DNA from 3 places in the Atlantibacter sp. MEI4A-1023 genome. Region 1 is predicted to be linked to each of the others. Evidence: predicted binding sites of a transcription regulator. Region 1 holds the regulator's gene; each other region holds the start of a gene.

Region 1 (4,214 bases):
CAGCACCACCAGCGCCAGCCCGACCGATGCAATCATTGCGCCCATCACCGGCACCATGCTGAACCCTAACCCCGCCTGGATCACCGCGCCGCCTGCCGCCGCGCCCAGCGCATTGCCCAGGTTAAACGCCCCGATATTTACCGATGACGACAGTCCCGGCGCTTCGCTGGCAACGCGCATCACGCGCATCTGCAACGGCGGCACCACCGCAAAGGTCGCCGCGCCCCATACCACCATGCTCAGCGCCGCGCCAAATTCACTGCGCGCCAGCCACGGAATAGCGGCCATAATCACGATCAGCAGCAATAAAAAGCCTTTCAGGGTGCCGGTCACGGATTTATCCGCCAGTCGGCCACCCAGCCAGTTGCCAAGGGAGAAACCGACGCCAATCAGCACCAGCATCGCGGTAACGAACAGCGGCGTCGCGTGGGTAACATGCTGCAATACCGGGGAAATATAGGTATACAGCGTAAACATCGCCCCCGCGCCTAAGACGGTGGTTAACAGTGCGCTGACCACCTGCGGACGCATCAGTACCGACAACTCTTTTTTCACGTCCGGGCGTTCGCCTGCGCCGCCTTTCGGCAGCGAGAACCACAGGCTAACCATAGAAATCACGCCGAGGCCCGCCGTCGCCAGGAACGACATCCGCCAGCCGATGGTCTCGCCGAGCCACGTGGCAGCAGGCACGCCGCCGATATTGGCAATCGTCAGGCCCATAAACATCGTGGCGACCGCGCTGGCCTGTTTATGTTTCGGCACTACGCTTGCCGCGACCACCGACCCCAGGCCAAAAAACGCGCCGTGGTTCAGGCTGGTGATAATGCGTGAGATCATTAAAGTGGCGTAATCCGGCGCGATGGCAGAAAGCACATTGCCGAGAGTGAAAATCGCCATCAGGAAGATCAGCGCGCTGCGCCGTGCACGATGAGACAAAAGCAGCGTCATCAGCGGCGCGCCAACCATCACCCCTACCGCATAGGCGCTGATGAGCATTCCGGCAGCAGGGATCGAGACATCGACACCTTTTGCGATGACCGGCAACAGCCCCATCGGTGAAAACTCAGTCGTGCCGATCCCAAACGCGCCGATAGCCAGCGCCAGCAACGGATAATTTATTTTCATTGGTGAATTCCAGAAATCGTGTCGCTTCACGTGTGTTTACTACACGGCGACTTGTAGCAAAAAAGAAGCAAAGAGTGACATTTGTCACATCAGAAAGGAAGTAACCATTTTGGCAAAAGATTTTTGCGCAAATGTGAATAATGAGGTGAAACAGAAGCGGGAGTCAGGAAATCGAACCAAACACCAAAAAATAGCCATTTTCTGGTGTTTGTTATTGCCAAACGCGGTCGAAATGTAATTTCTGTTTAGTTCAGTACCGCAACTAAACCGGTTGCCACAATCAGTCCCAGCACGATAACGGTCGTCACCAGAGAAAATTTCAGGTCTGTGCTCATTTTTGCTCTCCTTGTTACCCACATTAAAAGTGTGTGCAGATCATTTTTGCATAAATTCAGACAAAATTACCACGGGATTTAAGCTGATATGCGTTTTCCCTCTTCCCCTTTTGCGCAAGATCAGACAAAATCCGTCGCTACCTTATTTTTCACCAGCCATTGACCCCCTCCTTTTAATGTCGCAATCCCCGACATACTGCAACCGAAATGTTGCGGACCGAGGTTGGCATAGGCAAACGTTTAACCTGTGATGAACAGGGGCTCGGAGAGGGTCTGGAGTAACAAGAATGGCAACAATAAAAGATGTCGCTAAACGCGCAAACGTTTCCACTACAACTGTGTCGCATGTGATTAACAAAACCCGCTTTGTTGCGGAAGAAACACGCAACGCAGTTTGGGCAGCCATCAAGGAATTGCACTATTCCCCGAGCGCCGTGGCGCGCAGTTTAAAAGTTAATCACACCAAATCTATCGGTTTGCTGGCGACCAGCAGCGAAGCGCCCTATTTTGCTGAAATTATCGAAGCCGTGGAAAACAGTTGTTTCACCAAAGGCTATACGCTGATCCTCGGTAACGCCCATAACAACCAGGAAAAACAGCGCGCCTATCTGTCGATGATGGCGCAAAAGCGCGTCGACGGTTTACTGGTGATGTGCTCCGAATACCCGGAATCCCTGCTGTCGATGCTGGAAGAGTATCGCCATATTCCGATGGTGGTGATGGACTGGGGCGAATCCAAAGCCGACTTCACCGACTCGGTGATCGATAACGCCTTCCAGGGCGGTTATATGGCCGGGCGCTACCTGATTGAGCGCGGCCACCGCGAAATCGGCGTGATCCCCGGTCCGCTGGAACGTAACACCGGCGCGGGCCGTCTGGCCGGTTTCCTGAAAGCGCTGGAAGAAGTGCAAATCAGCGTGCCGGAAAACTGGATTGTGCAGGGTGATTTCGAGCCGGAATCCGGCTATCGCGCCATGCAGCAGATCCTTTCCCAGCAGCCGCGCCCTACCGCCGTGTTCTGCGGCGGCGACGTGATGGCGATGGGCGCGATTTGCGCCGCCGATGAGATGGGCCTGCGGGTGCCGCAGGATATTTCGGTGATCGGTTATGACAATGTGCGCAACGCGCGCTATTTCAGCCCGGCGCTGACGACCATTCATCAGCCGAAAGATTCCCTGGGCGAAACCGCGTTTAATATGCTGCTCGACCGCATCGTGAATAAGCGCGAAGAGTCACAAACCATCGAAGTGCATCCGCGTCTGATTGAGCGCCGCTCCGTCGCAGACGGTCCGTTCCGCGACTACCGCCGTTAATCCTCCCGGAGCCGGTTATTCCGGCTCCATCAACCACTCCCGGTTCAGCGTTTCGCTATCGCCCAGATAATCCAGCAGCCACAGCAGCGCAGGTGAAGTATCGGTTTGTTTCCAGGTGAGGCAGCACGGGGAGTCCGGGAACGGGTCGTCCAGTTCCAGCTTTTTCCAGTGCCCTGCCACTACCGGGTCGTGCGCCACATGCGCAGGCACCATGCCGACGCACAAGCCGTTGTTTAAACACGCCACCGCTGTCGCCCAGTCTGGCACCACCACGCGGCGCTGATTATCCAGCAGCCAGGTGGTGCGCTTGGGCAATGAGCGCGAGGTATCTTCCAGTACCAGCGACGGCCACTGGCGCAGTTGGTCATCGCTGAGCGGTGTCTGTTCCGCCGCCAGCGGATGGCTGGCGCTCACCACACACTGCCAGCTTAGCGGCCCCATATCGCGAAACGCGAACCGTCCGCCCACCGGGATCGCCTGGGTCGCGCCAATCGCCAGCTCGACGCGCCCGTCCGACAGCGCATCCCACACGCCGTTAAACACTTCCTGGGCGACAATCAGTTCCACATCGTCGAAATGACGATAGAAATCAAGGATTAGCTGGCGGGTACGCGCCGGTTTGACGATATTATCCACCGCAATAGAGAGCTGCCCGCGCCAGCCGTTGGCGATCTGCTGGCACTGCTGGCGCGTGACCATCATTTTTCTGATAACAGAACGGCCCTCTTTTAAAAACCACGCCCCGGCAGGCGTTAGCTCCACTTCCCGGTGACGGCGGATAAATAGCGGAACCGCCAGCCATTCTTCCAGTTGTTTAACGGTATAGCTCACCGCCGACGGCACCCGGTGCAGTTCCTGCGCCGCCGCGCTGAAGCTGCCGTTACGCGCCACCGCATCAACCACTTCCAGTGAATATTCAGACCACATGTTCTGCCTGCAAAAAATTTGAAAGGAACGTGCAAATATTAACGTTTCACAAGGACGATTGCACTTTTGTACACTCCTGCGTCCGTAATAAGCGTTATCAGATCAAAAAAGAAGAGAATTACCATGCGTCCTTCACGAGGTTTTTTAGTCTGGCTGGCAGGGTTAAGCGTTCTGGGCTTCCTGGCTACCGATATGTATTTACCGGCGTTTGCCGCCATTCAGCAGGATTTGGGCACAGAGGCCTCTGCCGTTAGCGCCAGCCTGAGTTTATTCCTGGCCGGGTTTGCCGTTGCGCAACTGGCGTGGGGCCCGTTATCCGATCGCTATGGCCGTAAGCCGATTTTACTGGCGGGCCTGGGCATATTCGCCGTGGGCTGTCTCGGCATGCTGTGGGTAGACAATACCGCCATGCTGCTGGCGCTGCGCTTTGTCCAGGCGGTAGGCGTCTGTGCCGCTGCCGTAACCTGGCAGGCGCTGGTCACCGATTATTATCCCGCGACCCGCACCAACCGCA
Region 2 (4,214 bases), 1.4 Mb from region 1:
AGGCGGCTTGAGAAAAAGGCCCAAAAGGAAGCATTGCGAAAGGGTTAGCCGGCATATCCCCCGGCAGGGCGACGGGGTAAGCCTCGGCAAGTTGGCGTTGCTGTTCGGCTTGCTTTTCTTTCTCCATTAAATATCCCACCAGGCTGATTTGATATTTACGGATGTTTTCCACGTACGCATAGGCTTCGTGTCCACGGGCATAGCCGTAGGTGGTTTTCGAGTAATACGGCTTCTGGCTGAGCAGCGGCAGCCGTTGCTTCACATCGGCCCAGCTATCCGGGTTGCCTTTCTGTTTCGCCGTCAGGGCGCGGGCGTCCAGCATATGGGCATACCCCATATTGTAGGCCGCCAGCGCAAACCAGATGCGCTCCTCTTCAGGCACGCTTTCCGGCACTTTGCTCATCATATCTTTTAAATAACGAGCCCCACCGCTAATGCTTTGTTCCGGGTCGAGCCGATCGGATAAGCCCAGGCTTTGCGCCGTGTTACGGGTAAGCATCATCAGCCCACGCACGCCGGTAGGCGATGTGGCCTGCGGGTCCCAGTGGGATTCCTGGTAAGAGATGGCCGCCAGCAGTTTCCAGTCGATATCCGTGGCGTACTTTTCGAACAGCGGCTTCAGGTCCGGCAGAACGCTGTCCACCGCGCGTAAAAAGCTGCGGGTATCGACATAGTCAAAGTCATCGCCGTGACCGAGGTATTTTTCTTCCAGCCGCGCCAGGGTACCGTCTTCGGTGATCTGATTGAAAAAGTCGAGCAGGGCGGCGGACAGCGTATTATCCCCGTCGCGCAGGCTGAACCAGGTGACCGGCTGCTCATCGGTGATGTCCAGCGCCACCGCAATCTGCGGATGGACGCGCTGGAACAAATTAATTGCCACAGAATCGGCAACCGTGTAATCCAGCGTGCCGTCTGCGACCTGCCCTAACAGCATGTTGCTGTTACTGTGCTCATCCACACGCCAGTTCAGATCGGGATATTTACGCGCTTTGAGCGCCTGAAGATCGTTAGCCGCCACGTGTCCAGGCGCGATAGTCAGCTGCGCGTCGCTGATCGTGGCCAGGGTTTTAGGGCGGGTTTTACCGACGCGATACACCAGCTGTTGGGAAACCGAGTAATAAGTAGGGCCAGGCTGGTAGTTTTTGCTGCGCTCCTGGTTATAGACCAGGCCTGCCGCCAGGATATCCGCTTTACCGTTATCCAGATCGTCGAACAGCTTATTGATGGTGGGACGTACGGTGATTTGCAGCTTCACGCCCAGGTAATCGGCAAAGCTCTGGGCCAGTTCATAATCCAGACCCACCACTTTGTCGTTAACCCGGTTATAAATCAGCGGGCTGGACAGCGTGCTTACGCGCAATACTCCCCGAGCTTTGATCGCGGCGATACGATTCTCGGCTTTATCAAACCAGGGAATGGCGGGCCAAAGCGCCACAGCCAGTAGCAAGGTCACGATGCCGATAAACAGATAATTAATCTTTAATTTTTTCAAATAGTTAATTCTCTGTGCTGGAAAGGGGCTCAGCTAAATATCGTCATGAATATGCGGTTTTTATTGTTGAATGAGCGGCATTTTGCTTAATAAAACCGCATGAGGCAACTTATTCGCGCTTTCAATCACATTTATAGGCGCTATCGATTGACGATTTTATTTCTACGCAAACGGTTTCGTCGGCGTGCCGGATTCTTTATAATGACGCCCGTTTTCCCCATGCGCCCCTGTGAGCGCCGCTCACGCCCGAAGACGAGAGAGTTTTGATGATGGAAATTCTGCGTGGTTCGCCCGCTTTGTCGGCATTTCGTATTAACAAACTGCTGGCCCGCTTTAACGATGCTCACCTGCCGGTGAGTGACATTTACGCCGAGTATGTTCATTTTGCTGACATCACCGCTCCACTGACCACCGAAGAACACGCGCAACTCGAACGCCTGTTGAAATATGGCCCGAACCTCAGCAGCCATGCGCCATCAGGCCGATTGATTGTCGTTACGCCGCGTCCCGGCACCCTCTCCCCCTGGTCTTCCAAGGCCACCGATATCGCCCATAACTGCGGCCTGGCAAGCGTTAAGCGCCTTGAGCGCGGCGTGGCGTATTATGTCGAGGCCAGCACCCTGACCGAGGCCCAGTGGCAGCAGGTCGCCGCAGAGTTGCATGACCGAATGATGGAGACCGTGTTCGCCTCGCTGGAGCAGGCGGAGCAGTTGTTTGCCCATCATCAGCCTGCGCCGGTACAAAGTGTCGATCTGCAAGGGCAGGGACGCGCCGCGCTGGAAGAGGCCAATATTCGTCTCGGCCTGGCGCTGGCCGAAGATGAAATCGATTATTTGCAGGATGCGTTCACCACACTGGGGCGTAACCCGAACGACATCGAACTGTATATGTTCGCCCAGGCCAACTCTGAACATTGCCGCCATAAAATCTTCAATGCCGACTGGGTGATCGACGGCGAACAGCAGCCGAAGTCGCTGTTCAAAATGATCAAGAACACCTTTGAGAAAACCCCGGACCACGTGCTGTCTGCCTATAAAGACAACGCCGCGGTGATGGAAGGCTCTGAAGTCGGGCGCTTCTACGCGGACCACGAAGCCGGGCAATATGATTTCCACCAGGAAGCCGCGCATATCCTGATGAAGGTCGAAACCCATAACCACCCGACGGCGATCTCCCCGTGGCCGGGTGCCGCCACCGGTTCCGGCGGCGAAATTCGCGATGAAGGCGCCACTGGGCGCGGCGCGAAACCGAAAGCAGGGCTGGTGGGTTTCTCGGTCTCCAACCTGCGCATTCCGGGCTTTGAGCAGCCGTGGGAACAGGATTTCGGCAAGCCGGAGCGTATCGTCAGCGCGCTGGATATCATCACTCAAGGCCCGTTGGGCGGCGCGGCGTTTAACAATGAATTTGGTCGCCCGGCGCTGAACGGCTATTTCCGTACCTATGAAGAGCAGGTCAACAGCCACAACGGCGTTGAACTGCGCGGCTACCACAAGCCGATTATGCTGGCGGGCGGGATTGGCAACATCCGTGCCGACCACGTGAAAAAGGGCGAAATCCCACCGGGCGCGAAGCTGATCGTGCTGGGCGGCCCGGCGATGAATATCGGGCTGGGCGGCGGCGCGGCATCGTCAATGGCGTCCGGCCAGTCGGATGCTGACCTGGATTTCGCTTCGGTACAGCGCGACAACCCGGAAATGGAACGCCGCTGCCAGGAAGTGATCGACCGCTGCTGGCAGTTGGGCGACGCTAACCCGATTCTGTTTATTCATGACGTTGGCGCGGGCGGCTTGTCTAACGCCATGCCGGAACTGGTAAGCGATGGCGGTCGCGGCGGGCGTTTCGAGCTGCGCGACATTTTGAACGACGAGCCGGGCATGAGCCCGCTGGAAGTGTGGTGTAACGAATCTCAGGAACGTTATGTGCTGGCGGTTGCGCCGGAACAGTTGGCGCTGTTTGACGAGCTGTGCCGCCGTGAGCGCGCGCCGTATGCGGTGATTGGCGAAGCGACTGAACAACAGCACCTGACGCTTAACGACAGCCACTTCGATAATCAACCCATCGATATGCCGCTGGACGTGCTGCTGGGCAAAACCCCGAAAATGACCCGCAACGTTGAGCGTTTGCAGGCGGTGGGCGAGGCGCTGGACTGTAGCGCTATCTCCATTGCCGACGCGGTTAACCGCGTACTGCATCTGCCGACGGTGGCGGAAAAAACCTTTCTGGTCACCATTGGCGACCGTACCGTCACCGGCATGGTGGCGCGCGATCAGATGGTCGGTCCGTGGCAGATCCCGGTTGCTAACTGCGCGGTCACCACTGCCAGCCTCGACAGCTACTACGGCGAGGCCATGTCCCTGGGTGAACGCGCGCCGGTGGCACTGCTCGATTTCGCCGCGTCAGGCCGTCTGGCGGTAGGGGAAGCGCTGACTAACATCGCAGCGACCCAGATTGGCGATATCAAACGCATCAAGCTTTCGGCAAACTGGATGGCCGCTGCAGGCCACCCTGGTGAAGATGCGGGCCTGTACGATGCAGTGAAAGCCGTGGGCGAAGAGCTGTGCCCGCAACTGGGTCTGACCATTCCGGTGGGCAAAGACTCCATGTCGATGAAAACCCGCTGGCAGGAAGGTAATGAAACCCGTGAAATGACCTCGCCGCTGTCGCTGGTTATCACCGCGTTTGCCCGCGTAGAAGATGTACGCCATACCGTGACGCCGCAGCT
Region 3 (4,214 bases), 210 kb from region 1:
GTTGTGCCGGTAATTGTGATTAACAAACTGGAACATGCCGTACCGCTGGCAAAAGCGCTGATCGCAGGTGGTGTGCGCGTGCTGGAAGTGACCCTGCGTACCCCGTGCGCTATGGATGCTATCCGCGCCATCGCCAAAGAAGTGCCGGACGCAATCATCGGCGCGGGCACCGTGATCAACGCGGCTCAACTGGCGGACGTGACCGAAGCGGGCGCGCAGTTCGCCATCAGCCCGGGTCTGACCGAGCCGTTGCTGAAAGCCGCAACCGAAGGCTCCATCCCGTTGATCCCGGGTATCAGCACCGTTTCTGAACTGATGCTGGGTATGGATTACGGCCTGAAAGAGTTCAAATTCTTCCCGGCAGAAGCCAACGGCGGCACCAAAGCGCTACAGGCCATTGCTGGCCCGTTCTCCCAGGTGCGTTTCTGCCCGACCGGCGGCATCACCCCGGCTAACTATCGTGATTACCTGGCACTGAAAAGCGTGCTGTGCATCGGCGGCTCCTGGCTGGTACCGGCAGACGCGATGGAAGCGGGCGACTGGGATCGCATCACTAAACTGGCGCGCGAAGCAGTAGAAGGCGCGCAGCAGTAAGCGGTTGACGTGAAGAGAAGGCAGGCGCAAGCCTGCCTTTTTTGTTTTAGCCTTCTACCTGCACCGCCGACGCTGCGGCTGTAGCGCGTTCGATGGCGGTTTCAACATCTTCTGCGCAGGCCAGCGCCACGCCCAGACGGCGCGATCCCTGAATATCCGGCTTGCCAAATAACCGTACCTGCACCCCGGCCCCCACGGCGGCGTCAATATTGCTAAAACGCACGTTATTGCTGGTCAGCTGCGGCAGGATCACCGCCGATGCGGCAGGGCCGTACTGACGAATGCCGCCCACGGGCAAGCCTAAAAACGCGCGCACATGCAGGGCGAACTCTGACAGATCCTGACTGATCAGCGTCACCATGCCGGTATCGTGCGGGCGGGGCGACACTTCGCTAAATACCACCTCATCGCCGCAGACAAACAGCTCGACCCCGAACAGGCCATAGCCGCCTAATGCCAGCACCACTTTTTTCGCCACGTCCTGGGCGCGCTTCAGCGCCAGTTCGCTCATCTGCTGCGGCTGCCAGGATTCGCGATAATCGCCGTCTTGCTGGCGATGGCCCACCGGTGCGCAGAAGTGCACGCCGTCCACGGCGCTCACGGTCAGCAGGGTGATTTCAAAATCAAAATTCACCACACCTTCGACGATCACTTTTCCAGCCCCGGCGCGGCCACCCTGTTGGGCGTACTGCCATGCGTCTGCCAGCTGTTCCCGCTGGCGAATAAAGCTTTGGCCCTTGCCGGAGGAGCTCATCACCGGCTTGACAATGCACGGCAGGCCGATCTCGTCCACCGCCGCCAGGAAATCGCTTTCGCTATCGGCAAAGCGGTAGGCCGACGTCGGCAGACCCAGCTCTTCTGCCGCCAGGCGGCGAATGCCTTCACGGTTCATGGTGAGTTTAGCGGCGCGGGCGCAGGGTACAACGCGCTGGCCCTGCTGCTCTAATTCAATCAGCGTATCGGTGGCGATAGCTTCGATTTCCGGCACGATGAAGTCAGGCTTTTCCTGCTCGACCAGCGCTTTCAACGCCGCGCCATCCAGCATGTTTATTGCGTAACTGCGATGGGCGACATGCATGGCCGGGGCGTTGGGATATCTGTCTACGGCGATCACTTCAAGACCGAGCCTCTGGCATTCAATCGCCACTTCTTTGCCTAATTCCCCTGAGCCGAGCAGCATCACGCGGGTGGCTGCCGGGCGAAGCGCGGTTCCTACTGTCAACATAACGAGATTCCTGGACCAAAAAAGAGGCCGCCAGTATATACGAAAACGATTGCGCAGGCAGGTGCGCGATTTTGATTTTTCTTTCAGGCTCTGATATACTGTATGCATATCCAGTTAAAGAGGCATCATGATGGCTGTTGAAATTCACTACGTTGTGGTCAGGGAAGGGAAAGAGAAAATGTCTTTTGCCAACAAAAAAGAAGCCGACGCATACGACAAAATGCTCGACTTAGCACAGACCCTTGAGTCCTGGCTGCAAAGCGCGCCGGTAAACCTTGAGGAAACCCAGCTTGAGCCGCTGTCACTGTGGCTGGCTGAACACAAAGATACCCTGGCGCAGGTTCTGCGTACCGGGCAAATGCCGCAGGAAGGCGCAACCGACGTAAAGCCGGACGCCGACCCGAAAGTGGAAGCGATCGCCAGCGGGCGTAAATCGAAAGCGGCATAAGCCCGTCGGTTCAGCTGCACTTTTCACCGGGACACGCGCCATCATCCCTTGCGCTTCGGTTGTTTTGTACCAGGCTTTCTGTGGTATTAACAACGGAGGGCATCTGATGAAAAAAGGGCTACTGGCGCTGGTGGCGCTATTTTCCGTGGGGCTGCATGCCGCGCCCCAGGAATCTCGCAATGTGAAGTTTACCGGCTGTGAAGGGTTGGATGCGCAAGGTATTTCAGCCAGCGTGAAACGCGACTATCTCCAGAACCGCATTGCCCGCTGGGCAGACGACCAGGAAAAACTCGGCCAGGCCGATCCGGTCGCCTGGGTCAATCCTGAAGCCGTGAAAGGCGGCGATGATAAATGGACCGTCCCCCTGACGGTACGCGGCATGCGAGCCGACATTCATTACACTGTGCAAGTTGATTGCAAAAAACAGACGGCAGAATACCGTCCTTAATCACGCGCAAGGGCCTGGCCCTTGCCGTTTATTTTCCTTTCCTTAGCCTGTCCCCACACTTCTTGACATCCCCTCGCTTACGCTCACAAGTGAGACTTTTACTGTGGGAGTACATATGGCGAACTGGCTTAAACATCTCCAGTCACTGCTGGGGGAACAGGGTAAAGGGTTATCGCAGGGGCAAGGGTTATCGAAACTGCTTAGCCCTGGCGCGTTGGGTGGCCTGGCAGGGCTGCTGGTAGCAAATAAATCCTCACGCAAGCTGCTGGCGAAATTCGGTGGCGGCGCGCTGCTCGCTGGCGGCGGCGCGGTAGCCGGCACGGTATTATGGAATAAATACCAAGACCGTATCCGGGCAGCCCACCAGGATCAACCCCAGTACGGTCAACAGGCGTCGCCCATTGATAAGCGAACCGAACGGTTAATTCTGGCGCTGGTGTTCGCCGCGAAAAGCGATGGACACATTGACGACGAGGAGCGTCAGGCGATTGACCAACATCTGCGCGATGCCGGTATCGAAGACGAAGGCCGCGCATTCGTTGAACAGGCCCTCGATCAACCCCTCGATCCGGCGCGTCTTGCCGAGGGGATCCAGAACGAAGAAGAGGCGCTGGAGCTCTATTTCCTCAGCTGTGCCGCCATCAACGCCGATCACTTTATGGAGCGCAGCTACCTGAACGCGCTGGGTGATGCGCTGGGCATTCCCGACGATGTTCGCGCCGACGTGGAGCGCGATATCGCGGTCAGCAAACGGGACGTTTCACCAGGATAACGCCTGGTTTGGTGGCGTTACGCTTGCAAGGCGCGGGGTTTTTGCCAACCTTATAAGGGTGTTAACCTAAAAGTTGAGCGTTATGCCACCAAAAGCAAAAGCAGTACCCCACACCATGACCCTGCATGGCGATACGCGTACCGATAATTATTACTGGCTGCGCGATGATGACCGGTCCGATTCTGAAGTGCTTGAGTATCTCCACCAGGAGAACGATTACGGGCGGCGGGTCATGGCCAGCCAGCAGGCACTGGAAGAACAGTTACTCAAAGAGATGATTGCGCGCATTCCGCAGCGCGATGCGTCTGCGCCTTACGTTAAAAATGGCTATCGCTACCGCCAGTTTTACGATGTGGGGTGTGAGTATCCGATTTATCAGCGCCAGTCGGTGATGTCATCAGAACGGGACCCCTGGGACGTGTTGCTGGATGCCAATCAGCGTGCGTCGCACAGCGAGTTTTATACCCTGGGTGCGCTGGCAATTACCCCGGATAACACCACGATGGTGCTGGCGGAAGATTACCTGTCCCGTCGCCAGTACGGCCTGCGCTTTCGCAATCTGGAAACCGGCAACTGGTATCCGGAGCTGATTGAGCATGTCGCGCCTGAAGTCGCCTGGGCCAACGATTCCCGCACCCTTTATTACGTCAAAAAGCACGCCAAAACGTTACTCCCGTATCAGGTGTGGCGGCATACCGTGGGCTCGCCTTCCAGCGAAGATGAGTTG

What was found. The regulator PurR, encoded in region 1, represses purine synthesis genes. The targets are predictions, from matches to a motif close to CANGCAAACGTTTGCNTG.
Region 2: the regulator PurR is predicted to act here: its motif matches at 1,656-1,673, upstream of purL (phosphoribosylformylglycinamidine synthase).
Region 3: the regulator PurR is predicted to act here: its motif matches at 1,858-1,875, upstream of purT (formate-dependent phosphoribosylglycinamide formyltransferase).

The regions. Positions count from the first base shown of each region.
Region 1 is NZ_CM149568.1:2,548,965-2,553,178, forward strand. It holds gene ACVV26_RS12245 (MFS transporter) at 1-1,125, opposite strand, end outside; gene cydH (cytochrome bd-I oxidase subunit CydH) at 1,371-1,460, opposite strand; gene purR (HTH-type transcriptional repressor PurR) at 1,748-2,773, shown strand; gene punR (DNA-binding transcriptional activator PunR) at 2,789-3,700, opposite strand; gene punC (purine nucleoside transporter PunC) at 3,824-4,214, shown strand, end outside.
Region 2 is NZ_CM149568.1:1,186,327-1,190,540, forward strand. It holds gene mltF (membrane-bound lytic murein transglycosylase MltF) at 1-1,492, opposite strand, end outside; gene tadA (tRNA adenosine(34) deaminase TadA) at 1-48, shown strand, start outside; gene purL (phosphoribosylformylglycinamidine synthase) at 1,759-4,214, shown strand, end outside.
Region 3 is NZ_CM149568.1:2,757,667-2,761,880, reverse strand. It holds gene ACVV26_RS13335 (bifunctional 4-hydroxy-2-oxoglutarate aldolase/2-dehydro-3-deoxy-phosphogluconate aldolase) at 1-594, shown strand, start outside; gene purT (formate-dependent phosphoribosylglycinamide formyltransferase) at 641-1,819, opposite strand; gene ACVV26_RS13325 (YebG family protein) at 1,950-2,267, shown strand; gene yebF (protein YebF) at 2,371-2,715, shown strand; gene ACVV26_RS13315 (tellurite resistance TerB family protein) at 2,831-3,487, shown strand; gene ptrB (oligopeptidase B) at 3,570-4,214, shown strand, end outside.